Regions from separate parts of the Vibrio ponticus genome, predicted to be linked through region 3. Evidence: riboswitches for the same ligand, from Rfam matches in the RefSeq annotation. Region 3 holds a riboswitch; each other region holds the start of a gene.

Region 1 (9,889 bases), on a different replicon from region 3:
CGAAAGTGATCTCTTCAACGTCAAGAGTAAGCTCTGGGTACTCAGTGTTTAGAGCCGTTTTCACTTTGAAGAACTCAGTGTTTGGCGCGTAAACAGTGATCACACCGTCTTCAAGCTCGATGTCCGTTACATCACAGTCAGCCATCATTAGCGCTTCTAGTACTGACTCTTCATCTTCGCCTTTGAACTGGAATACAGCTTGGTGAGCGAACATGTGAGATACAGTACCTTCAACACCAATTTTCGCGCCTGTTTTCACGAAACATTGACGTACGTCTTGGAAAGTACGGTTACCGTTATCTGTTAGACAGTCAACGATTACACTAGCACCACCTGGAGAGAAACCTTCGTAGCGCGCTGGTACGTAATCTTCACCGCCGCCGCCGTTAGCTTTGTCTAGTGCTTTTTCGATAACGTGTGCTGGTACTTGGTCTTTCTTCGCTTTCGCGATTAGGTGACGAAGTGATAGGTTCATATCTGGATCTGAACCACCGTTTTTCGCACTCATGTAAATTTCTTTACCGTATTTGGAATAAACTTTAATTTTTGCGCCTGCAGTTTTCGCCATAGAGGCTTTGCGCACTTCAAAACTTCTTCCCATCGGGACGATCTCTCTTAATTTAAATTTAACGCGAAGGATTTTAGCAAAAATTCGAGGCTTTTCAATTTCGCCTCTCATACCTGATTAGGTAAGCTTGGGCTTACGCGACACCCATAAGTCGTTTGTATTTTACCACACACTCAGTAAACCAAGTACGTTCAGCATCATCGACGATCTTTCCTGCTTGTTGATCAATCTCATCAGGTCCTGCTTTGGCTTCTTTCAGCTTCCACACAAGAAACGCAGCTTGCTTATCTAGCTCCACTTTGTTCTTTTCATCTGCGGGTAACAACGACAAATTTACCGACATAGTCAGATCTCGATTAAAAATACGAGGCGGAAATATACCACAACAGAAGTAAATGTTGAGAAAAGAAAATGGGGTGAGATCAAAAACAACAAAGGGTGGCTTACAGAATAGCCACCCTACTGGAAAGTATTGCCTTAATTTGGCTTAGTGGAGCAAACCTAGCTCTCGAGCTTCTTCGATTGTTAAGCCGCTTTCACGAATCTCGCGAAGTGCCTCAATGCGGCGACGAGCTTCAGCTGATTTAACCATTGAAGTAGGTTTGTGTGATTCAACTTCTTCCGTGAAGTCCCACTTACTTGCAATACTTGTCATTTCATCATGGTCTAAAGAATTGATGGACATAAAAACCTCCGCGAAAAACCATGCAAGGGACGAGGTAATCTTTAGCAAACGCGACCCTAGCTTGTTAAGTACAATTGGTCGAGAATGTGACTTCGATAATAGTTCAAATAGCGATAATAAAATTCACTGAAAATTGCTTTGCACCCACCGAAATTGCGCTGTACATTTAAAAAATTCCCCTGTGAAAACCTACCTTGTTTTAGATCACGCAAAGCGCAAAATTCCATCAGCGAATTCCTGTGCCAACCCTTCTTTTATCTCCATGCTCACTGGCTATTTTTAGATCAACTTCACCCTTTTATCTCAGACTTCTTTTCTCATTCGAAATAAGAGTTAATGATAATCATTATCCTTACCAATCGAGTGTCGTTATGAGTGAACATTTTTTACAGCATGCTTTTCATGCCAATCCAATCATACAAATACGCAATTTGTGTGTGGACTACATCACCGACAACGGTGATTTTAACGCCGTGAAGTCGGTCAGCTTTGATATCGGCAAAGGTGAAATCTTTGGGCTTGCCGGAGAGTCTGGTTGTGGTAAGAGTACCATTGCTTTTGCTATAAACCGCTTACATAAGCCGCCAGCATTTATCTCAGGGGGACAAATTCACTTTGAAGGTCGTGATATTCTCAAATTGCCTGAGAGTGAATTCAACACCATTCGCTGGAGTGAAATTGCCATGGTATTCCAAAGTGCGATGAACTCACTCAACCCAGTGTTACCCGTGCAAGAACAATTCGCTGATGTACTGCGCCACCATCAAGGTCTAAGTGAAGAGCAAGCGAAAAAGCGCGCCGAACAGCTACTGGATTTAGTCAATATCCCTCGAGAACGTCTCACTGAATATCCTCACCAGTTCAGTGGCGGAATGCGCCAACGGCTCGTTATCGCGATAGCCCTCTCCCTTAACCCCAAAATGATCATCATGGATGAGCCGACGACTGCGCTCGATGTCGTGGTGCAACGAGAGATCTTGCAACAGATCTACCAATTGCGTGAAGAGTTTGGTTTTTCGATTCTGTTTATTACCCACGATCTGGCACTGATGACCCAACTCTGTGATCGTATCGCGATCATGCGTCACGGTGAGATTGTCGAAGTGAATACCTCCAAAGAGATCCGTGTTAATCCGCAACACGCTTATACGCAAAAACTATGGGCATCGTTCCCGAATATCCATGAAGGTAAACATCAAACGCAAGGAGCGCCAGCATGAACGAACCCATCATCCAAGTTAATGATATCGTAAAAGAATTTAATGTCGGAGGCGGTTTCTCTGCCGTAGAACGTTTTAAAGCGCTGCAAGGGGTGAGCTTTAATCTGCATAAAGGTCGCACGCTGGCGTTAGTGGGTGAATCAGGCTGTGGTAAAAGTACCTGTGCCCGCTTGATCACTAAAGTCTACCCTACCACCAGCGGTGAGATCTTATTTAAAGGGCGTAATATTGATGAGATCAACAGCCGTAAAGATCTCCTCGATTACCGCAGTAAAGTGCAAATGGTATTCCAAGATCCGTTTGGCTCACTCAATCCCACTCATACTATTCGCCACCATTTAACTCGCCCACTGAAGATCCACAAGCAAGTGACAAATAACGCTGAGATCCCAGCGAAATTAAATGAGTTGATCCAACTGGTTGAACTGGCACCCGATACGCTCGATAAGTACCCCCATGAACTGAGTGGTGGTCAACGTCAACGAGTGAACTTAGCCCGCGCACTCGCGGTTGGCGCGGAAGTGATTCTCGCCGATGAACCCACCTCGATGCTCGACGTTTCCATTCGACTTGGGGTACTAAACCTAATGCAACGGATGAAGCAAGAGCTCGGCATTGGCTTTTTGTATATCACTCATGACCTTGCGACAGCCCACTACATCGCGGAAGAGACCGCAGTGATGTACAAAGGGCAGATCGTTGAATGGGGTGATACACAATCCATTTTGACCAATCCACAGCATCCTTACACCAAACTACTGATTTCCGCCGTGCCCGATCCCGATCAGCCATTTGGTCATTTGGTCGAAAGTGAACCAAACTATTCTCAACAAGCGGATGAAATTCGTGCCACCAGCGCCATCGTGCAGCACGGTGTGCGACAGGTTGGTCCAAATCACTTTGTAAAACAGTGGGATGATGCAGCATGATCAAACTAGAATCTTGGGTAGAAGCGATCTCTGATTGGTACCAAAACCGGAAGCATGATCAAGATGATTCCTTGTGTTCATTGATCCTTTCTGTTCCTGATTCTGTTTGGGGTCCTCAAGTCACCGAACTACAAAGTAAAGCCATCGCCTGCTGGTTAGATGGCTGCCTGCGGGTTTTTCATGGGTTGCGCTACAGCAACCCAACTAAAGCCTACCAATATCTGCAACTGGCTAGCAGTAAGTTGCAGGCAACCGCGAGTCAACCTCTTGCCGAGCTTGAGCTACGAGACTGGTCAATGAAACGCCTCCAACACCTTACTGTACTGGCACTGGAGTTTTGTAATCAACAACCACAAAGCCAGTGGCAACAAGAGTCGGATAACTTGATCGAATCACACGTGCAATTTATGGCAGCGCATAATTGGAATGAACCTCGAAAGCATGATCAAGGCAAAGCTTCATTTCATTGATCTACACCGCAATTCACTTTAACCCGCCTTGATCATCTTTCCGCAATTCGATTCATGCTTCCGATTGTTTAAAGGGCTTAGCGCCCTATTCTCGCCCTGCTTGCTTAAATCTGACAAACCACCAATCGCGGTTTGTTGCTATGTTTATCCATCAATTGCTTAATCACGCCTCTGATTCAAAGGGAACCCGGAAGTGTGATCAAGGCAAATATCTTTCAATCAGCAGACGATAAACATCAGGCTTGTTGTAGTAGTTATCAGTATGAGCTGATACTATCTCTCACATAGTCGGGGGGCTGTTGCCATTGTGCAAAGGCTGAGATCGAATTTCGAGACCCGTTGAACCTGATTCAGTTAACACTGACGTAGGGAACTATCAACACTTTGCTACCACTTACATTCCGCACCCTAGCGTCGATCCGTTTTGTGATCGCGTTAATGCTCCTGGTCAAAGTCAGTTCCTATCCGTCAGACAATAGGAGCGACCATGGCGCACACAAGCCAAACCATTACCGCAAACTCTTCTACTCACACGCCAATTGTGCTCACTATCGCGGGTTCAGACAGTGGCGGCGGCGCAGGAATCCAAGCTGACATCAAAGCCATATCAGCAACGGGCAGCTTTGCTTGTTCCGTAATTACCGCCATCACATCGCAAAACACTCAAGGCGTTTCCGCTATTTTTCCGATCCCATTAGCGCACGTTGAGAGCCAATTAGACGCCGTGTTTACCGATCTCAATATCGTCGCAGTCAAAATCGGTATGCTGGCAGATGCGAATATCATCAAGGTCGTCGCGAATAAAATTAAGCAATACCAACCAAGATTTTTGGTGGTGGATCCGGTGATGGTTGCTACCAGTGGTGACTTGCTGCTTGAGCAATCTGCCATTGCCACCTTAAAAAGCGAACTGCTGCCTTTGGCGGATATTATTACCCCGAATCTTCCTGAAGGCGCGGCTCTGACTTCCCTAGCTATACCTCAATCTCAAGCTGAAATGAATGACATGATCAGCGATCTTCGCCAGCTTGGTGCCAAAGCGGTGCTGCTAAAAGGCGGGCATCTAGAAAAAGATCTTAACAGTAACGATCTGCTGATCACCGCCAATCGAGCTGAATTGATCAGCGCCAAGCGTCACCAAACCAAAAATACCCATGGTACAGGCTGTACCCTCTCTTCTGCTATTGCCTCATACCTTGCGCAAGGCAATGAATTGACCGAGGCGGTTAAGCTCTCTAAACACTACATTTCGCAGGCAATCGCCCACGCTGATGAGCTGCAAGTCGGTCAAGGTCATGGACCTGTGAATCATTTCTTTGCTTACGCCGCAAAGCAGTAAAGCCAATGACGACACAAGCTTTGGGCGTGGAAATCAATCACGCCTACTTACAGTACCAAACTAACGTGGTCGCCACGCTAGCCAACGTTAATATGTCGATTCCTGCTGGATGTTGGACTGTATTGTTGGGGCGCAGTGGCAGTGGCAAGACCACACTTTTACGCTATCTTGCTGGATTGCTAGGTGACAGCGTCACTCTTAGTGGTGAGATACGTTCAAGTGATGATCAACCTTTTGAACAACGCATTGCCTACATGGCACAACAAGATTTATTGCTGCCTTGGCTCAACGTGTTAGATAACGTCTGTCTCAGCGCCAAATTTACTGCAAGTGATCAGCAGCAGATGCAAGACAAGGCACTAGCGCTGCTTGAACAAGTCGATCTCGCTCAATATGCCAACACAAAGCCCGATCAATTATCTGGAGGCATGCGCCAACGAGTCGCATTGGCGCGTACCCTGATGCAAGACAAGCCGCTGGTGCTGATGGATGAGCCATTTTCTGCGCTCGATGCGGTTACTAGGCACAAACTACAACGACTTGCTGCTGAATTACTCGCCAACAAAACCGTGATTCTAATCACCCATGATCCACAAGAAGCGGTGCGCTTGGCTGATCAGCTTTATGTACTGCAGGGAACCCCAGCACAAGCGGTCAAGCTTACGGTACCCAGTACCTTGCCGCCAAGAAGTCTCGATGCCGAGTGCGCGGCGCTGCAACAAGCGATTTTACATCAATTGGAGCGCGACTATGACTGATATAACCCAAGGGTCAACGCCAGCAAAACTGCTTGATGAGCGCGAACAGGTCCACCGCCCAGTGCTCAGACTCATCTTTAGCGCATTAATCATCCTCGGGTTATGGCAACTGATTGTGGTGGCATTTGATATGCCGAGCTTTATCCTACCTGCCCCACTTGATGTACTGCACACCATGCTCAATCGCTACCCTGTACTGCTCAAACATAGCTGGGTAACAACGCAGGAGATCTTACTCGGCTTGGGGCTTGGTATCACGATGGGGTTATTGTTTGCCCTGCAAATGTTGTTGTTTGAGCCCCTAAGACGCTGGTTGCTACCCATTCTTATCGCCAGCCAAGCGATTCCTGTTTTTGCCATTGCACCGATATTAATGCTTTGGCTCGGCTACGGCATCGCATCCAAAGTGGTGATGGCTGCAATCATTATCTTCTTTCCTGTAACAACTTGTTGTTACGACGGACTACGTAATACCCCAACGGGTTACCTCGACCTTGGCAAAACGATGGGCGCATCTAAATGGCAATTGTTACGCCATATTCAATTACCTGCCGCCTTACCGACCTTAGCTTCGGGTATTCGTGTTGCTGTTGTCATCGCACCAATTGGCGCGGTGGTTGGGGAGTGGGTGGGCTCCAGTGCGGGATTGGGGTATCTGATGCTGCAAGCCAATGCCCGCATGATCATCGATGAAATGTTTGCCGCGTTATTTATTTTGGCTGCGATTTCTGTCGCGCTCTATTTCATCACCGACAAATTACTAAAAACCGCCATTCCATGGGAAAACAAATAGGCGACTTCAACAAGGAATAGACATGTTAAACATCAAATTCGTACGCGTAACGGCTCTGCTTGCTAGCCTCATATCCACTCACGCTTTAGCGCAAGATAAACCTATTAGCTTAATGCTCGACTGGTTTGTAAACCCCAACCATGGACCGATTGTCATTGCTCAACAAAAAGGCTATTTCAAACAACATGGTTTGCAAGTCAATATCTTAGAGCCAGCTGACCCAACCATGCCCCCTAAGCTCGTCGCCGCTGGCAAAGTGGATATGGCAATTTCATACCAACCAAATTTGACCATTGATGTTGCGGCTGGGCTGCCTTTGATCCGCTCTGCCACCCTAATAGCGACACCGCTAAATACCCTGATGGTGCTCGACAATGGTCACAGCAACCATCTGAGTGATTTAAAAGGCAAGAAAATCGGCATCGCTATCGCGGGTAATGAAGAAGCGACGATCGGTACTATGCTAGCAAGCGCCAATGTGAGCTACTCAGATGTAGAGATCATCAACGTCGGTTGGGCACTCTCTTCGTCACTCGCTTCAGGCAAAGTGGATGCAATTTGGGGTGGTTTACGCAACTTTGAAACCAACCAATTAGCATTAGAGGGCTATCAAGCCAAAGCTTTCTTCCCTGAGGAACATGGAGTACCAACTTATGATGAGTTGGTTTTTGTTGCCAACGCAAACACCTATGATAAACAAGCCATTCAAGCCTTCAACCAAGCGCTCGAGCAGGCGACAACTTATATCGTCAATCACCCTAAGCAAGCTTGGCAAGAGTTCGTCAGCTACGCGCCTGACACACTCAACAATGAACTAAACCAACGCGCATGGAATGACACGTTAACCCGCTTTGCCCTGCGTCCTGCCGCAGTGGATCTCAAACGTTACGACGATTATGCCCAATTTATGTACGCACAAAAGATCATTACCACGCTACCAAAAGCACAAGATTACGTACCAAATTTCAACTAATACTGGGATTTACTCATCATGCAATACCAAGACTTAATTGAGGCATGCCAAGAAGATTGGCAGCAATATACTCAGCATGACTTTGTACAACAATTAGCAAAAGGCACCTTGCCACAGGCTTGTTTTCTTCACTACCTCAAGCAAGATTTCTTATTTCTCAAACAGTATGCTCGTGCCTATGCGCTGGCAATTTACAAGGCTCGCACACTTGATGATATGCGTCGCGCATTGCCAAGTGTGCATGCTCTGCTCGATTCAGAAATCGCTCACCATGTGAGCTATTGCGAGCAATGGGGGCTAACGGAGGCAGACCTTGAAAACGAAGCCGAAGATTTTGGCACCGTTGCCTACACCCGATATGTGTTGGATGCCGGTATGAGTGGTGACCTGGTCGATCTCTATGCCGCTCTTGCTCCTTGCTCTATTGGCTATGCCACCATTGGTCATCTGTTGATCAATGACCCACAGACTCAGATTGAAGGTAACCCGTACGCAAGCTGGATCCAGTTATACGGAGGCGATGAATTCCAAACCGGAGTCGCCTCAGGTGCTGAACACTTCAACCAGTTACTCGCCGACATAGAGATTGATAGCGCTCGCGGGAAAAACCTCATCCACGTATTTAAAACCGCGACTCGTATGGAAATTGCCTTTTGGCAGCAAGGGCTTGATGCCCATTTAGTAAAATAGGAAACAGCCATGTTAATCGAACAAATTTCGCAAGCTCTTAATGCCGTTCGCCAGCAAAAACCGCTGGTGGTTAATATCACCAACTATGTCGTGATGAACAACACCGCCAATGCCTTACTGGCTATAGGCGCTTCTCCTATCATGGCGCATTCAAAACAAGAAATGGCTGAAATGCTCTCTTTTGCCGGGGCTCTGGTGATCAATATCGGCACTCTCGATAGTGTTTGGACGCCAAGAATGAGGTTTGCGGTTGAGCAAGCCAATGCCAATGACAAAATCGTCGTACTCGACCCTGTGGCCTGTGGTGCCAGTAGTCTAAGAACGGAAACGTCGCGTCAAATTGCTCGCTTAGCAGACAAGCTCATCATTCGCGGTAACGCATCGGAAATTATCGCCTTGGCTGGTGAACAAGCGCAAAGCAAGGGCGTTGATGCGCTCGACAGCAGCGACGCGGCACTTGGTGCTGCCCAGTTCTTAGTCAAAGAGTACGGCGCCAACGTGGTGATTTCCGGAGAGACCGATTACGTCGTTACTCTCAAACGCACTGTAAAGCTCTCTAATGGCGATAAAATGATGCCATGCGTCACTGGGATGGGTTGTACATTATCGGCGCTTACAGGCGCATTTGCAGCGGTTGGTGAGGATACTGGCGTCGCTGCGGCGGCAGTACTTGGCGTCGCGGGTGAAATTGCCGCACAGCAAGCAGCGGGTCCTGGCAGCCTACAAACGGCGCTGCTCGATACTCTCTATCAGCTTGAACCTTCTGATCTAGTCGCGCGCATCAAGCTGCAAATGAGCGAAAACGCTTAATCCATTTCACTCAGCCGCTCCTGCTTATCGACAAGTAGGAGCGCAATAGGAACTCTTATGAACCCTTACCGTTTATATTTGGTCACCGATGACCAGCAGGATCTCGCGACTCTACTAAACGTGGTTGAGCAAGCAGTCGCTGGTGGCGTCACTATGGTTCAGGTACGTGAAAAACATGGTGATATACGTGCGTTTATTGAACGCGCCATGGCAGTCAAACAAGTACTGCAAGGTACAGGCGTGCCGCTTATCATCAATGACCGAGTTGATGTCGCTTTAGCCGTTGATGCCGATGGCCTCCATCTAGGGCAAAGCGATCTGCCGGCGAGAATCGCTCGCAAATTGATTGGTCCGGATAAGATCCTCGGTTTGTCGATCGAAAACGAAGATCAGCTCAATGTCGCCGATCAACTGCCCATTGATTACATCGGGCTCAGTGCGATCTTTGCGACGCCAACGAAAACCAATACCCAAAAACATTGGGGCATCGCAGGTTTAGAGTTTGCGCTTCGCAAAACAAGGCTGCCTATCGTGGCAATTGGGGGCATTAATCGCGCTAACATTCCTCAACTTAGCGCAACGGGTGTTGATGGGCTGGCACTGGTTTCTGCCATTAGTCACGCGGAAGACCCAAAGTTAGCCGCTCAGGAACTG
Region 2 (9,889 bases), 280 kb from region 3:
CGACTTACCCGCACCACTTGGTCCCATCAGAGCACAAATCGAGCCAGGCGCTATCTGCAAGTCGAAATCGAATGGTTGATTATGATAGGTATAGTGAACTTGCTTAACGTTTATCATGGTTAACCTTTGTCTCTGTTTTAAACAGTTTTTCTATCAAGGTAAAACAGACCACACTCAATATCAGCAGGGTCAACGAAACCACCCCTGCCGCTTCCATTTGATAGCTGCCTAGCAGTTGGAATAGATACAGAGGTAGCGTGCGAAACTCTTGTCCGCCAAATAAGGCAATCGCGCCAAGATCACCAATCGCCAACATAAAACTGATCGCAAAAGCATGCGCCATTGGCTTCTTCAATCCGCGCCATTCCACCACTTTAAAGCGTTGCCAGCCTTTTAGCCCCAAACTTGCGGCTAGGTATTGGTATTGCTGCTCAATCTGCAACATCGGCTGCGAGAGCGTTTTCACCACATAAGGCAAACCCATTAAAGCATTGACCGCAACAACAATAAAAAACGCCATACTGAACACGTCAGTAACGTTGCGCAGTAGTAAGAACAGCCCCGTAGAGATCACCAAGCCGGGCGTGACTAAAATGATCGTCCCGAGTAACTCAATCTGATCAGCTCGGCGCGCCTTGTGATTGAGACGTAAACGGCGACTGGTGGTCAATACCGCAAGACCTGCAGACAGTGCAATCACACTCGCCACTACAGCCACTTGTAGGGAAGCCAGCAATGCTTGCCAAAAACGAGCATCGGTCAGTACGCTAAATAGCTGTGAGTTCAAACCACTGATGATCACCACTAACAGCGGCGGCACCACCAGCAGGCTCGCCATCGCAATCCAAGCGCCATCCCAAAGTCGCCATTTCAGAGTGTCATTGACCAAATAACGCTGACGGGTTGTCGAGCCACTACTGACTGCAACTGGCTTAGCTAATCTTTGAATAGTCAGAGCTAACACACCACACAGCAGCATCTGCCAAATTGCCAACAATGCGCCAGCTTGCAGGTCAAAATCAAACTTGATCGCTTGGTAGATAGCCAATTCAATCGTCGTTGACTTGGGACCACCTCCCAGCGCCATCACAGTGGCAAAACTGGTAAAGCACAACATAAACACTAAACCAGAGACATGAGGCAGTTGTTGACGCAAGCGCGGCCACTCTACCCACTTAAATTTCTGCCATTGGCTCATACCAAGATGCGCGCACAGCTTATGCTGCTCTTGTGGAATCGACTCCAAAGCCTGTAACAAAAGACGGGCAGCGTAAGGCAAATTAAAGAATGCGTGCGCGAGTAAAATGCCGTTTAGTCCATAGATAGAGAACGGCAACTCACCACCGAAATAGGCAAATAGATCGGCGAACAACCCCGAATTACCATAAATCGCCAGCAGGCCAAAAACCCCAACTAAAACAGGCAAAACCAAGGTTGAACTGAACAGCCTTAGCAACAGCGATTTACCTTTAAAATCGCGTTTAGACAGCGCATGAGCAACTGGCAAAGCAAAGCCAACGCTGAGCAGCGTTGAAAGAAACGATTGATAGAAGCTAAATTGTGTTACATGACGGTAGTACGGATCTTGCCATACCGAAAGAACATTAAGTGAGGGTGCTGCGTGAAACAAGGCAGCAAGGGCTGAAAAAACAAAGGTCGCGATAAGCACCGCGACCACCAGCCCGATTTTAGGCGTACGATTCAAACAATCATCCTATCGAGTCAATGCACTTTGCCATTCGCGAATCCAGGCTTTACGCTGCGCAGCAACTTCATCAGAAGTAAAGCTGAGTGCCTTAGCTGGCACAGTCAAAGCTTCATACCCTTGCGGCAACTTGATATCAGTAACCGGATACATCCAGTTGCCGGTTGGCATTGCCGATTGGAATCCTTCGCTCAGAATAAACTGCATGAATTGGTCGGCTAGCTCTGGGTTTTGCGAGCCTTTCACTTTCGCTGCCACTTCAACTTGGGTGTAATGACCTTCAGAGAAATTAGCCGCAGCAAAACGCTTATCTTGCTCGGCAATAATGTGATAGGCCGGTGAGGTTGTGTATGACAACACCATGTCAGCTTCCCCCTCGAGGAACATAGAATACGCTTCTGACCAACCTTTGGTTACGGTTACCGTTTTCTTCGCGACTTTCTGCCACGCCGCAGCAACATCATCACCATAGACTGACTTCATCCACAACATAAAGCCTTGTCCCGGTGTTGAGGTACGCGGATCTTGGTAGATGACTTTTAGATCATCGCGCTGCTCAACCAACTCTTTCAGGCTGGTCGGTGGATTGGTCAGTTTCTCAGTGTTGTAGACAAAGGCGAAGTAGCTAAAGTCATAAGGGACAAAGGTTTTATCTTGCCAACCACCTGGAATGGTGACGCTTGAGGTATCTACCGAGTGCTCAGCCAAAAAGCCGGTTTTCTTTGCTTCTGCCATTAGGTTGTTGTCCAAACCTAATACGATATCCGCTTTGCTGTTACCGTTTTCCAAACGCAGACGGTTAAGAATTGAGACACCATCATCTAAAGCAACAAAGTTAACTTCACAGCCATCACATTGCGCTTCAAAGGCTTTTTTAACCGCCGGAGCTGGTCCCCAATCGGCTGCAAAAGAGTCATAGGTGTAGATAGTCAGTGTATTATCTGCGGCAATCGCCGAAAAAGAAGCACAAGCCACGGCTAGGGCTGTTAGAGTGGTTTTCACTGTTCGCTCTCCAAAGGTTGAGCGGCACAGGTTTGAAGTCGAGGCTTAATTATCCATAATCATCAATTATCCTGACTCAATTCCTACGCCAGCATTATCTGGTTCAGGTCACGGGTCCCGACAAAAGTCGATCTCAGCCAGTGCTCAGCACTTTGCTCCCCGATGAGTTTCGGATGGATTGTAATCATTCCGATTATCAATGGCTACAATCAATCAACATAAAATAGAGTAACCAAGCAAATGCGGTAGAGAATGGCTAAGGACGTTGATCATAACCCCATCGCGGAACTAACCCTTGCTCAACGCCTAGATGATCCAAGATCCGAGCGACCATAAAATCAATTAAGTCTTCTATCGTTTTCGGTTGATGATAAAAACCCGGCGCCGCTGGCATAATCGTCACGCCCATCTGCGATAACTTATGCATATTTTCTAAATGCAAGGTAGAAAAAGGCGTTTCACGTACCACCAACAATAACTGACCACGCTCTTTCATCACCACATCCGCAGCACGCTCAATCAAATTGTCTGACATACCATGCGCGATCGCAGCAACGCTGCCGGCCGAACATGGGCACACCACCATTTGTTTCGGTGCGGCAGAGCCTGACGCGACAGGCGAGAACCAATCATCCTTGCCGCACACCACCAATTTTTCTGGGTCGCAATTGAGATGTTCAACCAAAGCTTGTTTGGCCGCATCAGGACCGCTGGGTAGTTTTAAACCATGCTCTGTGGCTAGCACCACACGTGCTGCCGATGAGATCAGCAGATAAACCTGATAATCCGCCGCGAGTAAGCACTCAAGCAGACGCAACCCATAGGGTGCGCCTGAAGCTCCAGTAAAAGCGAGGGTCATTGCTTTGCTGTTTTGCTTAGTCATTTACTGTTATTCCGCTAGTTTGGCTAAAAGCTTACCGTGAATACCTTCAAAGCCACCGTTACTCATCACTAAAATGTGATCGCCTGGTTTGGCGCTCGCCACGATCTGCTCAACCAATTGATCAATATCCGCGCTGCTGAAGGCAGGCTGTGAGCATTGCTCTGCAATCTCTTGTACCGACCAATCAATACCCTCCGGTTGATAGAGGTAGACTTCATCAGCATGGTGTAAAGAAGCCGCTAAAGTTTCTTTGTGAACGCCGCGCTTCATGGTGGCGGAGCGAGGCTCAAGCACAGCAATAATCTTGTCTGTGCCGACCTTGTTACGCAAACCGCCACTGGTCAGTTCAATCGCCGTCGGATGATGAGCAAAATCATCATAAACTTTGATGCCATTCACCTCTCCTTTTAGCTCTAAACGACGCTTGGTATTAATAAATTTACCAAGTGCTTCACAAGCCAGATCTGGTGTAACACCAACATGACGTGCCGCAGCAATTGCCATCAGAGCATTATCGACATTGTGATCGCCCACCAAGTCCCAGTTAACGGTACCGACATGCTGATTTTGCAGATAGACACGGAACTCAGAACCATCTTTCTTGATCTTCTCTGCGCGCCAATCGCCATTCTCACCGGTAAACTCTTTTTCGCTCCAGCAACCACGCGCTAGTACGTCAGCAAGTGACTGATCTTTACTTGGTGCTAGAATGCGACCATTACCTGGCACAGTTCGTACTAGATGGTGGAATTGACGCTTAATCGCCTCAAGATCATCGAAAATGTCGGCATGATCGAACTCCAAGTTATTCATCACTAAGGTGCGCGGGTGGTAATGAACAAACTTTGAACGCTTATCAAAAAAAGCACTGTCATATTCGTCGGCTTCGACGACAAAAAACATACTTTCGCCGAGTCGAGCTGAAATACCAAAGTTACCGAGCACCCCGCCTACCAAGAAGCCAGGTTGATAACCACACTCTTCTAATACCCAAGCCAGCATGCTTGAAGTCGTGGTTTTGCCATGGGTACCAGACACCGCTAATACCCAGCGATCGTGCAGTAAAAACTCTTGTAACCATTGCGGTCCCGAGGTGTAACGCAGGTTATTATTTAGTACATATTCCACACATGGATTACCGCGACTCATCGCATTACCAATCACCACGAGATCCGGCGCTGGGTTAAGCTGACTTGGATCGAAACCTTCTATAATTTCAATACCTTGAGATTCAAGCATTGTACTCATTGGTGGGTAAACGTTTGCGTCACTCCCGGTCACTTTATGCCCAAGTTGGCGCGCTAACATTGCCGCACCACCCATAAAGGTGCCACAGATCCCCAAGATATGAATATGCATAAACTAAACCTTGTATTACGCGAAAAATTACCACTTCATTATGGCGATAATGCGCCTAAAAGCGAAACATTTTGATCGCTCTCACTGCGCTTGAACTGCCACTTTCGGCAACAATTATCTTAATAAAGCTATCAATAAAAATCCGCCTTTTGCATCTAAATAAATTGAGATCTCAGACAGTTACTTTAGTACCCATAAAAAGATCTAGGTCTTACACTTATGTAGACCAGTGAGGCTTCGGTAGAAAGCCCACTATTTTTAAGCCCCCAAATAGCTAAACTGAAAAGGAAACATCATGTCTGGAATGCGCACCCTTGGCGAATTTATCGTTGAGAAACAAGCAGACTTCCCGCACGCAAGTGGCGATCTTTCTTCGTTACTTGCTTCAATTCGACTTGCTGCCAAAATCGTGAACCGAGAGATTAATAAAGCAGGTCTTGCTGACATTACGGGCTCTGTAGGCGCAGAAAACGTTCAAGGTGAGGAGCAACAAAAACTCGACCTGTACGCCAATGAGAAATTCAAAGCTGCATTGGAAGCGCGCGATCAAGTATGTGGTGTGGCAAGTGAAGAAGAAGATGAAGCGGTTGCGTTTAATAAAGAGCTGAACAAGAACGCCAAATATGTGGTTCTGATGGATCCACTTGATGGTTCATCGAACATTGATGTTAATGTTTCTGTGGGCACTATCTTCTCTATTTACCGTCGTGTCTCTCCGATTGGTACGCCACCAACCCAAGAAGATTTCTTGCAACCGGGTAATAAGCAAGTGGCAGCTGGTTATGTCATCTACGGCTCTTCAACCATGCTGGTTTACACTACAGGTAACGGCGTAAATGGCTTTACTTACGACCCTTCACTGGGCACTTTCTGCCTTTCACATGAAAACATGATGATTCCTCAAGATGGTCAGATTTATTCGATCAACGAAGGCAATTACATCCGCTTCCCAATGGGAATTAAAAAGTACATTAAGTACTGCCAAGAAAATGATACCGCAACCAATCGCCCTTATACCTCACGCTACATAGGTTCGCTCGTGGCTGACTTCCACCGTAACTTACTCAAAGGTGGGGTTTACCTATACCCAAGTACACAGAGCCATCCAAATGGAAAATTGCGCTTACTTTATGAGTGCAACCCAATGGCTTATATTGTCGAGCAAGCAGGCGGCACGGCGTCCGATGGTGTTAACCGTATTATGGACATTAAACCAACGGAACTGCATCAACGCGTTCCATTTGTTGTCGGTTCTAAAAACATGGTGAGCAAAGTCGAAGAGTTTATCGATAAATATCGTAACGAAGAGCAATAAATATCGTTACATATATATATTGCAGAATTATAAAATCAAAATGATATAAAAGCGCTCTAGGGCGCTTTTTTAAATGATTTTTATCACAGTATGTTTACATTAAATACTATTTCGCTTTATGGTAGTAGCGTATATTTTATCGAGCAACCATACTGAATAAGTGTACCAAGTAAAAATAAGGATATTTCGCATGAGCTTGAATGACGTACCAGCAGGCAAATCTTTACCTGATGATCTGTATGTAGTAATAGAAATCCCTGCTAATGCAGACCCAATTAAATACGAAGTAGATAAAGACTCTGGCGCCGTATTTGTTGACCGATTTATGTCTGCACCCATGTTTTACCCATGCAACTACGGCTATGTAAATAATACGCTATCACTCGATGGTGACCCAGTTGATGTGTTGGTGCCAACACCTCATCCACTAATGCCGGGCTCTGTCATTCGCTGTCGTCCTGTTGGCGTATTGAAAATGACCGATGAATCTGGTGAAGATGCAAAAGTTGTCGCGGTACCACATACTAAGCTCTCTAAAGAGTACGACCACATCCAAGATGTCGACGACCTTCCAGAACTGCTTAAGGCACAAATCACACACTTTTTTGAGCGTTACAAAGAGCTTGAGTCAGGCAAGTGGGTGAAAGTGGATGGTTGGGCGGATGCCGAGGCTGCACGTCAGGAAATCCTCGAGTCTTACGAGCGAGCACAGAAATAACCCGCTTGCTCAAATCATAAAAAGCCAGCTCTTCGCTGGCTTTTTGCTTATGAGGCTTGATCTACTAGATAGCTTTCGAGAATTTAGCGCGGAAGAACGGATCTACATCATCACAAATGCCACGGTAAATTTCACCTTTCGTCGCTAAATAACTCGGCGCTAAACTACAGTAGGCCGCTTTACCTGATTCATATCCAGCTAAATAAGCTTGGTATTGAGCTTGAGAAACTTGTCCGGTCGTAGAAAATGCATCAAGTTTACTCTCTGACTGAACGATATATCCACCTTTTGCTCTTTCTTCACCATAAGACTGCCATGCTGCTGGATTGTCAGCCAATGTTGGTACCGCTTGAGATGAACATCCAAATAATACCAATACTAGTGCTAGCGCGTTCCACTTCATAAAATCTCCTTATGTGTAAGGGAATAAATCAATTTTATTATAGACGCAGATCCCAATTACCGGAGGAAATAATTGAATTTAATTTTTTTTCATCTTGGAAAATATATATCCATGCATCTCCGAACGGCGTGTTAATTAATTCACGACGATACTCAACAGGAACATCTTCTAATCTATCTAGTGAATTTAATATTTCATTATCAATTAAATAGACTTCCCCAAAAATAGATTGATGACCACTTATTACTGCGGGATAAGCACCTAAATCGTACATGGCATATTCTGCCGCAGTTTCATGCAATCCCAGAAATTGAGCTGCAGAAAGAAAGTGATGATTACTCTCACCACGACGTAACGTGCCATAAACAAAAACCAGATGCTGCATAACAAGCCTCTTTAATTGAATTCAAATTGGTAAAGCAAGTCCACGGCACTGTCTAAGCCAGAAACCGCTTCTAAGTAGAGATCTTTCATCAAACGATAACGCACAGTGAATTCGCCCACTGAGTCAAAAATCCCCACCCCATATTTCACCTGTAAGCCCGGTAAAACATAGCCACTCACGGTGACTTGCGAATCATCGCCAGAACCTGCCGTATCCAATTGGAGATCTTGTACCCCAAAAGCTTCACCGATTTCGCCAACCACTTTACCGCTTTTGGCTAGACTCAAGCCAATCAACGTCGTGGTCATCGCGTTACCACCCGCTTCACCATCAATATCTTGCCCCCGCAATAGATACGAAAGCGCATTAGCTTGTGGCATGGCAGGATCGGAAAAAATCGTCAGTTGCGGATCATCCGCCGGACCGGTAACTTGCACCCCTGCAGTAACATCGTCTTGAGTATTATCCGGGTTACGAATCGCTTTAATTTGTACATAAGGTTGATCGGCGGGACCATTCATTAAGATCTTACCTTCGGTGATCAACAAGTCTTGACCGAATGACTTATACGAACCGTCCTCGATATTCACCTCACCGACAATAAATGGACCTTTATTCTTCTGAGTCACATTAAGATCACCGATTAAGCCACCTTCCAAACCAAATGCCGATAATTTGAAATCATCGCCAATCTTAATGTTGATATTGGTCTCGATATCAAACGGAACCGTCGTATCTTCTTTAATTGGCTTGCCTTGCGCATCGACGATCACTTGATCTTTTGACACACTGACCGCACTTGGTGGCAGTTCATCAATCACAATTCGTCCCCAAGGCAACGCTATCTTGCCATCAATACGCGCATGTTTGGGTGAAGCGGAGATGGTCATATCTGGGATCACTTTGATCTTGACCATCGGCGGTACCACCACCTTGAGTTCTTCCGCATACACTCGCATTTGGCTGCGCCAATCTTTGAGATCTTGCCAATTGGCATCACCGATCACTTTTAGCTGACCATCTGGGGTTTGTAGTGCCGCATCAATGGTTGCGTCATAACCGGTAAAGTTTAACGTCAAACCACCTGAATCAACTTCAATCGGAGAAATGTCGCCTTTAAGCAACATATCGTCGATCTTAAACTGACCATTCACACGTGGATGAAGCAGCGGTCCCGAAATTTTGAGGTCGGTTTCGATATTCGACTTTAACTGACTATATTCTCCCACTAAGACATTGAGGAAATCTAAATTGAACGTCCCCAACGCCAATCGTCCATCGATCTGTTTATCTTGCGCTTGAATATCAGGAATTGTCAGTTCACCGCTGATATCGCCATTGTCAGTAATATCAAACACCCAATCAGCCTGAAGTCGACCATTGGCTATGGTGGTATTCAGTTTGACGCTGTCCCACCCGAAAACCAAAGGCTGCTCTATACGTTGAGTCACCGAGCCTTTTGGTAGGGTGATTGACGCGTTAAGCTCTGGTGCTTGATTCGGCGCCCATTTCGCCCAGACTAAACCATCAAGTGAGCCTGCCAGTTCGGTATTTTCTGGTAAGAACATCGCCAACTGTTTAAAGTTAAACTGGTTGATCGAAAGCTGAGCTTCCCCACTGGTGCCAACTTGAATATCTTTATCTAAACAAATATTTGAACTGTCCTGTCGCCAACAGTGCGCAGCGACAAATGCCTGTTGCGTCGCCATATCAAAGCCAAGACGAGTGGCTTCTTCAAGACGCCATTCCCCTTGCTCACTACGCAGATCCATGCGCTGTAATTGCCCTGTCCACTTAACTTCTGGCTGTGTAATCACATTGCCACTCAGTGCTAAACTGGTGGTTAACAGCGATGAATTCACATCTAAGGTGACTTCATGGGCTTGCTCAGTGCCCGAAGCCTCAAGTGTCACATCATCAATTATCGTGCCTTGATAATTGATGCCTTTCACAACTAACTGAGCGTTACCATGGGGGGCTGGGAGTGGTGTTACATCCCCCTTAAGTAACAGTGAATCAACTTGCGCTTCGCCACGCCAATCGATCTTATTCACGGTTAGATCGGCAATCACTTGTGGTTCAGCCAACTTACCGCTCATCTGAATAGAGCCCATGGCAC
Region 3 (9,889 bases):
TACTCAAAATAGACAGTGAAATATCATCCCAATTGAGTTGATTGAATTGCTGCAAAAAACTCATCACTAGCCTCACGAATCAAGAAATGCGGTTAACGGGCTCGATGCAATGGCATGAGAAACCTGCCCAGCCAATCCAGCTTGATAGGCTAATCGCCCAGATTCAACCGCTAACTTGAAAGCCTGTGCCATCGCCACGGGTTGCTGCGCTGCAGCGATAGCAGTATTGACCAACACAGCATCCGCGCCCATTTCCATTGCAAGCGCCGCATGAGATGGCGCGCCAATCCCGGCATCAACAATCACCGGAACTCGAGCTTGATCGATGATGATTTCAAGAAAATCACGCGAGGCAATCCCTTTGTTTGAGCCAATAGGAGCACCAAGCGGCATTACCGCAGCGCACCCCACCTCTTCTAAACGCTTACACAACACGGGGTCGGCATGACAGTAAGGTAGAACTACAAACCCATCTCGCACCAGTTGCTCTGCCGCTTTTAGCGTCTCGATCGGATCGGGCATCAAATACTTGGGATCTGGGTGTATTTCTAACTTGAGCCAATTGGTTCCTAACGCTTCACGAGCTAGATGAGCAGCGAAAACGGCATCTTGAGCATTCTTCGCACCGGAAGTATTGGGCAGTAAATTGACTCCGGCTGCGACCAGCGGCTGCAAAATATCATCTTGCTTGTCATTAATATCAACCCGCTTTAACGCCATGGTTGCGAGTTGGGAGCCAGAAGCGCGAATCGCTTGTGCCATCACTTCACTGTTGGCAAATTTTCCCGTCCCTGTAAAAAGTCTCGAATCAAAACGCTTATCGGCAATGGTTAAAGCTGAAATAGAACTCATGATTAGCCCCCTGCTATCGCTTGAAAAAGTGAAATCGCATCGCCTTGATTTACTATCATGGTCGACCATTCACTTTTGGGAATCACTTGATTATTGATTGCGAACACGCAGCCTTCTGCAGGCAGTTCAAGTTGATCAATTATCTGACCAAGGTGGCTATCGCCAACCACCACTTGCGTCTGTTGATTGATCGTAATGGTGATATTAGCTGTGTTTGGTTGAGTCATGGATGACTTCCTCCACTAATGCCCCGCATACGGAGCAATGGCTATCTTGTGAGATATTGATGGTCTGCCAAAGCATAGTTTTACCGTCAAAGAGATGAATTTGCCCTGTTGCAACTAAGAACTCCCCAAGCGCGAGTTTCTGAATCGCAGCCAACGCTTGATAGTTACCTAACGTGCCAACTACAGGTCCAAGAACTCCTGATTCGCTGCAACTCTGCGCTTGAACAAGCTCATCAAACGGATAAAGACAGCGATAACAGCCTTGCCCTTGCTGATAGTCAAAAACAGTAAACTGCCCTTGCCAACCTATTGCAGCTGAGGAAATTAACGGCGTCTTTTGCTGAAAGCAGACATGATTGACTAACTGTCGCGTCGTTAAGTTATCACTACAATCAAGGACAACATCAGCCAACATCACTTCCAAGCTCAGTTGTGATTCGTCCATACGACGCGTGATACTGCGTAACTGAACTTCGGAATTGAGCTCCGACAATTGACGAGAAATCGCGTTAACTTTACTACTGTTCAAATCGTAGCTTCGATACGCTACTTGCCGATGGAGGTTACTGACTTCGACGCTGTCATCATCGACCAAAACCAATCGACCCACGCCTGCCCCTGCTAGATAGAGTGCCGCCGCACTGCCCAAACCACCACAACCAATAATCAATACATGCGATTGGAATAAACGCTGTTGACCAATCTCGCTGATTTCAGGCAAAGCTACTTGACGCTGATAACGAATAAACTGTTCATCCGTCAACATCCAGCACCTCCTCTACCAGCAATGCTTTATCTCGCATAATTTGTTCGAACTCACCGATGACCTCTTGCGGCGAGTCCGCGAGAGTGATTGCTCGGACTACCGCTAGACTGGTCACGCCACAACGCCAAACCGATGCTGCATTGGAGAGATCGATACCGCCAATTGCGACCGTTGGATAACCGAAATTCTGCGTAGCGTTAGCATGATTCACATTAGGGATGCTATTTATCAAGGTCTGGTACAACGCTAATCTAACTAACCCTTGTGGCTTAGAAGGCATCTGTTTGGTGGTTGTCGGGAAGATATGCCCGAGAGCAATGTAACTCGGTTTAAGCTGAACTATCCTCAATAACTCATAGTAACCATGAGTCGATAAACCTAGTCGAATATCTGCCCTGCGTAGTTGAGAGATGTTCGATACCTCCAGGTCCTCCTGACCTAGATGCACACCATAAGCGCAATGCTTAATCGCCAATTGCCAGTGATCATTGATAAACACTTGCGCGCAATGCTGCCTGCCAAGTTCAATTGCATCGATGATTTGCTGTTCTAGATCCGGAGCATCAGGATCTTTAATCCTTAACTGAATGGTTTTAATGCCCAATTCAAGTAGGGTTGCCACCCAGTCAAAACTATCAACCACCGGATACAAACCTAACTTAGTCGCATCGACATGACTAAATTGCTCTAGTTCAGATGTGACATTCCAACCAACCGAAATACCAAATTTATCGTGTTCAAGTATCGGCACGGGAAAGTCACCGTATTCACTCGGCCATGTTTCACGTGAAACATGCATCTTGCCGCGAGCAAAAGTTAACGCATCTTCGAGCGGAAAATCGAGACTCAGTAATGCGATTGCCCAAGCAAAATGATAACGGGGTTCAACCAATGTTGGATCGTTCTGATAGCCAATGGCGCGGGTTTCACGATTTTCTGCGTGCATCCAAATATCTAGCCAAGCATTCCCATCTACAATCCCGTGATAAACCGCATTGCTCTCAATTGGTAAACTCGCCTGACTACTGTGATAGTGAATATAACGATGGCAATCTCTTGATGAACATGACCAGAGATCGCTACCGATAACGAGTTCTGATTGATCGGTTTTGATTAACAGATATTGAGTTGGGCTAACACCCAACTCAATATTGTCGATAGCCAAACCTTGCTGCTTGGCTAACAAAAGAGCCTGTTGAATCTCACCGGTTAACTCAATCTTACTCGATGGAACCAGTATAGAGACCATCATTACTCAGCCTCTGTGCTGACCGCTGGATGGTACAACTCTGACCCAGTCGCAAGAAACTCCGCCGATTTCTGACGCATTCCTTCTAATGGGTCATCAAGCATTTTTATCTCTATAGCTTGATCGGCCGCTACCTGTTCGGTGTCCTTAGCGTATTCACGCACCTCTTGCGAAATCTTCATCGAGCAGAATTTAGGACCACACATTGAGCAAAAGTGAGCAACCTTACCTGATTCTTGCGGCAAGGTTTCATCATGGAAACTGCGTGCAGTTTCCGGATCGAGAGACAAGTTAAATTGGTCTTCCCAGCGGAACTCAAAGCGCGCTTTCGACAGGGCGTTATCGCGCACTTGTGCTCCCGGATGACCTTTTGCCAAATCCGCCGCATGGGCAGCCAATTTATAAGTAATCAGACCGGTCTTAACATCATCCTTGTTTGGTAACCCAAGGTGCTCTTTCGGCGTGACATAACACAGCATGGCACAGCCATACCAGCCAATCATCGCCGCACCAATACCCGAAGTAATATGATCGTAGCCTGGGGCAATATCAGTTGTAAGTGGACCTAAGGTATAAAAAGGCGCTTCATGACAATGCTCAAGCTGCTCTTCCATATTTTCTTTGATCATGTGCATTGGCACATGGCCCGGGCCTTCAATGATCACTTGCACATCATATTCCCAAGCGATCTTGGTTAGCTCACCGAGCGTTCTAAGTTCAGCGAACTGCGCTTCATCGTTAGCATCTGCGACAGAACCTGGACGAAGCCCATCTCCAAGAGAAAGCGCGACATCATACTTAGCGCAGATCTCACAGATTTCGCGGAAATGAGTATAAAGAAAACTTTCTTGATGATGGGCTAGACACCATTTAGCAATGATGGAACCACCACGAGAGACAATGCCGGTAACCCGTTTTGCCGTCATTGGCACATAGCGTAGAAGTAACCCTGCGTGAATGGTAAAGTAATCCACGCCCTGCTCGGCTTGCTCAATCAGTGTGTCACGCATCACTTCCCAATTAAGGTTCTCAGCAATACCATTCACTTTTTCTAACGCTTGGTACATAGGCACCGTCCCAATAGGAACAGGACTGTTACGCAAGATCCATTCACGAGTTTCATGAATATTACGCCCAGTCGACAGGTCCATAACCGTATCACCACCCCAGCGTGTTGACCAAACCAGCTTCTCTACTTCTTCTTCTATTGACGAAGTCACTGAAGAGTTGCCGATGTTAGCGTTCACTTTGACTAGGAAGTTACGACCAATAATCATTGGCTCCGATTCTGGATGGTTGATGTTAGAAGGAATGATGGCGCGCCCCTCAGCGACCTCTTTGCGTACAAACTCAGGAGTAATATCTTTGGGTAGATTCGCACCAAAACTTTGGCCAGGATGCTGCTGAGTGAGAACTTCATCGCGATAGCGAGCACGTCCCATGTTCTCACGCAAAGCGATGTACTCCATTTCAGGAGTAATAAGCCCCTGACGAGCATAGTGAAGTTGAGTAACACATTTACCGCTCTTAGCACGTCTTATACGTGGTAGATTACCGTAACGAAGCTCATCGAGAGTTTCATCGGCTAAACGCTCTTTGGTATAGACGGAGCTAACATCATCCAAAACTTCGGTATCACTGCGCTCTTCGATCCACTGCTCACGAAGCTTAGGTAAGCCATTGTAAAGGTCGATTTGGTGTTCAGGATCGGTGTAGAGACCAGAGGTATCGTATACACGAATAGGCTCGTTAGGCTCAAATACAGGCGCTTCTTTGGTGCCTCCGACTAGGCTATCGGCCAAAGATATTTCGCGCATTGGTACTCGAATATCAGGACGGGAACCCTCAACATACACCTTATGCGAATTTGGATAAGGTTGTACTGAGAGAGTATCAATAAACTGTTTAGCTTCCAGTCTTGCTTGCTTGCGACTCGACATAGCATTTTTCCTTGCTCATTTTTTATAAACGTATGGGATAAAAATGCTTGGCGGAACGATATGACAAGAGGTATCGAAAATTAGGTTGTAGCAACCTAAACACAACATCGATATGTTGATAGGTACGCTAGGATGATAGAAACATCCCTAACGATAATATCTTCTCCTGTTCCCTTCGCAGATTCTAATCTGATCAGGTTCAACGGATCCCGAATTAACGGTCTCAGCCAAATGGCACTCCGACAAGTGATGCAATTATAAGCAATTGACAGGTCTAAACCAAGCTGACCTGTACAAAAATATTTAAATTTTTGTTAAGACTTCATCAGTAATTGAAAACCTAACCACGCCGCTGAGATGCTCAAAAAGACATTGAGTAACACATTTAAGCCCATCTTAAAGAATGCGCCCTGCTGCATCAGCAGTACATTATCCATTGAGAACGTAGAGAATGTGGTTAGAGCACCAAGGAAACCAAGGCCGATAATTTGTCGCCAAGGTTCAATCGACATGATTTCACTTTCAAATGCCGCAATCAGTAGTCCCATAATAAATGAGCCCACAACGTTAACAGTGAGTGTGCCGTAAGGAAAACCTCGACCCAGCAGCGCGACACAAAGCTCTGAGACGAGATAGCGAGAACACGCACCAAAAGCGCCACCAAGAGCAATAAAACCTAAAATGGAAAGCTGTCCCATAAATCCCCCAAAACTGTAAGTGGCTATATTGTAGCCATAACCTGAAAAATTTCGAGTCTACAAACTAAATATTCACCCCATAAAAGCTAACAGATTAAAAAAGTTACCGTAGTCACTTTGACGGATAACGGAGTTTGGAACGCTTCGCTACGGATACGGGAAAGTGGATGCGGGAGTTCGGAACGCTGCACTACGGATGCGGGAAAGTGGATACGGGAGTTCGGAACGCTGCGCTACGGATGCGAGAGAAGAGCAAGAGAGTGTAGAGTTGAAAACCGAGAGGCACTCGTTGGAATATAGAGCCAAAGAAAGAACGTTTCTCCATCCCGAAGCGAAGTATCGCGGATACGGAGTGCTCTATTTCCACTCTCAAAGTGAAGTATCGAAGAGACTGAACTTTCCCGCATCTCGAAATGACGTATCTACGATACGGAATGTTCTCGAAGAGAGATATCTTAGATATCGAACGTTCCAATTTCGTTTCTACCAGAAACGAAAAAGGCCCTGACCTAAGTCAGAGCCTTCGAATATGGCGGAGGCGCCGGGCTTGCGCACAAGCTCCCAACATTTGCTTTGCAAAAGCAACAAATGCAAAAAAGCCCCGACATTTCTGTCGAGGCTTTCGAAGATGGCAGGGGTGGACCGGGCTGGCGATCCAGAGATTCGAACTATTCACCCCAACACGCGCTCTTTGGTAAATAGCGGAATCCGCTTGCTCTGCCAATTGACTAAAACCATAAAATGCAGACGTAAAAAAGCCCCAGCATTACTGCTGAGGCTTAGTATATGGCAGGGGTGGAGAGATTCGAACTCCCAACACGCGGATTTGGAATCCGCTGCTCTGCCAATTGGAGCTACACCCCTAAATTTGAACTACAGTTTATCACAGTGTAGATTCAAAAAAACCTCGCAAAAGCGAGGTTTTCGAATAAGTGGCGGAGTGGACGGGACTCGAACCCGCGACCCCCGGCGTGACAGGCCGGTATTCTAACCAACTGAACTACCACTCCGCAGTGGAATACTCGTTATTAATAACAAGCGTTCAAAATATAAAGCCTGGCGATGTCCTACTCTCACATGGGGAAGCCCCACACTACCATCGGCGCTATTGCGTTTCACTTCTGAGTTCGGCATGGAATCAGGTGGGTCCGCAACGCTATGGTCGCCAAGCAAATTCTTTCTCTCTATTTCTAGAGAATAACTTGGAAAGCTGTTTTGTGTTCTCTACACAATCAAGTTTTGTTCTTTCTTTGAGTCCATCAAAACCCCTTGGGTGTTGTATGGTTAAGCCTCACGGGCAATTAGTATCAGTTAGCTCAATGCCTCACAGCACTTACACACCTGACCTATCAACGTCGTAGTCTCCGACAACCCTTTAGGATACTTAAAGTATCAGGGAGAACTCATCTCAAGGCTCGCTTCCCGCTTAGATGCTTTCAGCGGTTATCGATTCCGAACTTAGCTACCGGGCAATGCGTCTGGCGACACAACCCGAACACCAGAGGTTCGTCCACTCCGGTCCTCTCGTACTAGGAGCAGCCCCTTTCAATTCTCCAACGCCCACGGCAGATAGGGACCGAACTGTCTCACGACGTTCTAAACCCAGCTCGCGTACCACTTTAAATGGCGAACAGCCATACCCTTGGGACCGACTTCAGCCCCAGGATGTGATGAGCCGACATCGAGGTGCCAAACACCGCCGTCGATATGAACTCTTGGGCGGTATCAGCCTGTTATCCCCGGAGTACCTTTTATCCGTTGAGCGATGGCCCTTCCATTCAGAACCACCGGATCACTATGACCTGCTTTCGCACCTGCTCGAACCGTCATTCTCGCAGTTAAGCGGGCTTATGCCATTGCACTAACCTCACGATGTCCAACCGTGATTAGCCCACCTTCGTGCTCCTCCGTTACTCTTTGGGAGGAGACCGCCCCAGTCAAACTACCCACCAGGCACTGTCCGTAACCCCGATTAGGGGTCGACGTTAGAACATCAACACTACAAGGGTGGTATTTCAAGGACGGCTCCACAAATACTGGCGTACTTGCTTCAAAGCCTCCCACCTATCCTACACATGTAGGGTCAATGTTCAGTGCCAAGCTGTAGTAAAGGTTCACGGGGTCTTTCCGTCTAGCCGCGGGTACACTGCATCTTCACAGCGATTTCAATTTCACTGAGTCTCGGGTGGAGACAGCGTGGCCATCATTACGCCATTCGTGCAGGTCGGAACTTACCCGACAAGGAATTTCGCTACCTTAGGACCGTTATAGTTACGGCCGCCGTTTACCGGGGCTTCGATCAAGAGCTTCGACCGAAGTCTAACCCCATCAATTAACCTTCCGGCACCGGGCAGGCGTCACACCGTATACGTCATCTTACGATTTTGCACAGTGCTGTGTTTTTAATAAACAGTTGCAGCCACCTGGTATCTGCGACTCTCAATAGCTCCATCCGCGAGGGACTTCACCGTCAAGAGCGTACCTTCTCCCGAAGTTACGGTACCATTTTGCCTAGTTCCTTCACCCGAGTTCTCTCAAGCGCCTTGGTATTCTCTACCCGACCACCTGTGTCGGTTTGGGGTACGATTCCTTACAATCTGAAGCTTAGAGGCTTTTCCTGGAAGCATGGCATCAATGACTTCACTACCGTAGTAGCTCGACATCGTGTCTCAGCCTTAAGAAGAACCGGATTTACCTAATTCTTCAGCCTACGCACTTGAACCTGGACAACCGTCGCCAGGCCCACCTAGCCTTCTCCGTCCCCCCATCGCAATTGTAAGAAGTACGGGAATATTAACCCGTTTCCCATCGACTACGCCTTTCGGCCTCGCCTTAGGGGTCGACTTACCCTGCCCCGATTAACGTTGGACAGGAACCCTTGGTCTTCCGGCGAGGAGGTTTTTCACCCCCTTTATCGTTACTCATGTCAGCATTCGCACTTCTGATACCTCCAGCATGCTTTACAACACACCTTCAACGGCTTACAGAACGCTCCCCTACCCAATGAAGTAAACTTCATTGCCGCAGCTTCGGTTTATTACTTAGCCCCGTTACATCTTCCGCGCAGGCCGACTCGACTAGTGAGCTATTACGCTTTCTTTAAATGATGGCTGCTTCTAAGCCAACATCCTAGCTGTCTAAGCCTTCCCACATCGTTTCCCACTTAGTAATAATTTGGGACCTTAGCTGGCGGTCTGGGTTGTTTCCCTCTCCACGACGGACGTTAGCACCCGCCGTGTGTCTCCCGGATAGTACTTACTGGTATTCGGAGTTTGCAAAGGGTTGGTAAGTCGGGATGACCCCCTAGCCTTAACAGTGCTCTACCCCCAGTAGTATTCGTCCGAGGCGCTACCTAAATAGCTTTCGGGGAGAACCAGCTATCTCCAGGTTTGATTGGCCTTTCACCCCTAGCCACAAGTCATCCGCTAATTTTTCAACATTAGTCGGTTCGGTCCTCCAGTTGATGTTACTCAACCTTCAACCTGCCCATGGCTAGATCACCTGGTTTCGGGTCTATATCCAGAGACTGAACGCCCAGTTAAGACTCGGTTTCCCTACGGCTCCCCTAGATGGTTAACCTTGCCACTGAATATAAGTCGCTGACCCATTATACAAAAGGTACGCAGTCACAGGACAAAGCCTGCTCCTACTGCTTGTACGTACACGGTTTCAGGTTCTATTTCACTCCCCTCACAGGGGTTCTTTTCGCCTTTCCCTCACGGTACTGGTTCACTATCGGTCAGTCAGTAGTATTTAGCCTTGGAGGATGGTCCCCCCATATTCAGACAGGATAACACGTGTCCCGCCCTACTCGATTTCACTGAACACACATCGTCAACTACGGGACTATCACCCTGTATCGTCGGACTTTCCAGACCGTTCGTCTAACGCGTGTAAAGCTTAAGGGCTAGTCCAATTTCGCTCGCCGCTACTTTCGGAATCTCGGTTGATTTCTTTTCCTCGGGGTACTTAGATGTTTCAGTTCCCCCGGTTCGCCTCGCTACGCTATGTATTCACGTAGCGATACTAGCTTATGCTAGTGGGTTTCCCCATTCGGAAATCCCAGACTCAAGTGGCTTTTACTGCCTAATCTGGGCTTATCGCAAGTTAATACGTCCTTCATCGCCTCTGACTGCCAAGGCATCCACCGTGTACGC

The links. A riboswitch is a leader RNA that binds a small molecule or an ion and turns the genes downstream of it on or off. The one in region 3 is predicted to bind thiamine pyrophosphate.
Region 1: it holds a riboswitch for thiamine pyrophosphate, as region 3 does, so the genes downstream of both, thiD (bifunctional hydroxymethylpyrimidine kinase/phosphomethylpyrimidine kinase) here and thiC (phosphomethylpyrimidine synthase ThiC) in region 3, are expected to answer to the same signal.
Region 2: it holds a riboswitch for thiamine pyrophosphate, as region 3 does, so the genes downstream of both, thiB (thiamine ABC transporter substrate binding subunit) here and thiC (phosphomethylpyrimidine synthase ThiC) in region 3, are expected to answer to the same signal.

Annotation. Positions count from the first base shown of each region.
Region 1 is NZ_AP019658.1:3,475-13,363, reverse strand. Features, by position in the region: gene GZN30_RS14665 (YebC/PmpR family DNA-binding transcriptional regulator) at 1-601, opposite strand, end outside; gene GZN30_RS14660 (DUF3283 family protein) at 702-911, opposite strand; gene GZN30_RS14655 (PA3496 family putative envelope integrity protein) at 1,056-1,253, opposite strand; gene GZN30_RS14650 (ABC transporter ATP-binding protein) at 1,625-2,473, shown strand; gene GZN30_RS14645 (ATP-binding cassette domain-containing protein) at 2,470-3,402, shown strand; gene GZN30_RS14640 (transcriptional regulator) at 3,399-3,872, shown strand; TPP riboswitch at 4,152-4,261, shown strand; gene thiD (bifunctional hydroxymethylpyrimidine kinase/phosphomethylpyrimidine kinase) at 4,360-5,211, shown strand; gene GZN30_RS14630 (ABC transporter ATP-binding protein) at 5,217-5,969, shown strand; partial or broken gene GZN30_RS14625 (ABC transporter permease) at 6,028-6,762, shown strand; gene GZN30_RS14620 (ABC transporter substrate-binding protein) at 6,785-7,735, shown strand; gene tenA (thiaminase II) at 7,754-8,425, shown strand; gene thiM (hydroxyethylthiazole kinase) at 8,435-9,235, shown strand; gene thiE (thiamine phosphate synthase) at 9,293-9,889, shown strand, end outside.
Region 2 is NZ_AP019657.1:2,550,075-2,559,963, forward strand. Features, by position in the region: gene thiQ (thiamine ABC transporter ATP-binding protein) at 1-117, opposite strand, end outside; gene thiP (thiamine/thiamine pyrophosphate ABC transporter permease ThiP) at 104-1,705, opposite strand; gene thiB (thiamine ABC transporter substrate binding subunit) at 1,715-2,707, opposite strand; TPP riboswitch at 2,771-2,879, opposite strand; gene GZN30_RS11360 (flavin prenyltransferase UbiX) at 2,964-3,590, opposite strand; gene mpl (UDP-N-acetylmuramate:L-alanyl-gamma-D-glutamyl-meso-diaminopimelate ligase) at 3,597-4,949, opposite strand; gene fbp (class 1 fructose-bisphosphatase) at 5,245-6,264, shown strand; gene ppa (inorganic diphosphatase) at 6,455-6,982, shown strand; gene GZN30_RS11380 (DUF2799 domain-containing protein) at 7,047-7,385, opposite strand; gene GZN30_RS11385 (gamma-glutamylcyclotransferase family protein) at 7,423-7,770, opposite strand; gene tamB (autotransporter assembly complex protein TamB) at 7,782-9,889, opposite strand, start outside.
Region 3 is NZ_AP019657.1:2,830,480-2,840,368, forward strand. Features, by position in the region: gene thiH (2-iminoacetate synthase ThiH) at 1-64, opposite strand, end outside; gene GZN30_RS12755 (thiazole synthase) at 73-852, opposite strand; gene thiS (sulfur carrier protein ThiS) at 855-1,079, opposite strand; gene GZN30_RS12765 (HesA/MoeB/ThiF family protein) at 1,057-1,845, opposite strand; gene GZN30_RS12770 (thiamine phosphate synthase) at 1,832-3,097, opposite strand; gene thiC (phosphomethylpyrimidine synthase ThiC) at 3,097-5,034, opposite strand; TPP riboswitch at 5,188-5,286, opposite strand; gene crcB (fluoride efflux transporter CrcB) at 5,349-5,732, opposite strand; tRNA gene GZN30_RS12785 (tRNA-Trp) at 6,520-6,596, opposite strand; tRNA gene GZN30_RS12790 (tRNA-Asp) at 6,666-6,742, opposite strand; rRNA gene rrf (5S ribosomal RNA) at 6,787-6,902, opposite strand; rRNA gene GZN30_RS12800 (23S ribosomal RNA) at 7,013-9,889, opposite strand, start outside.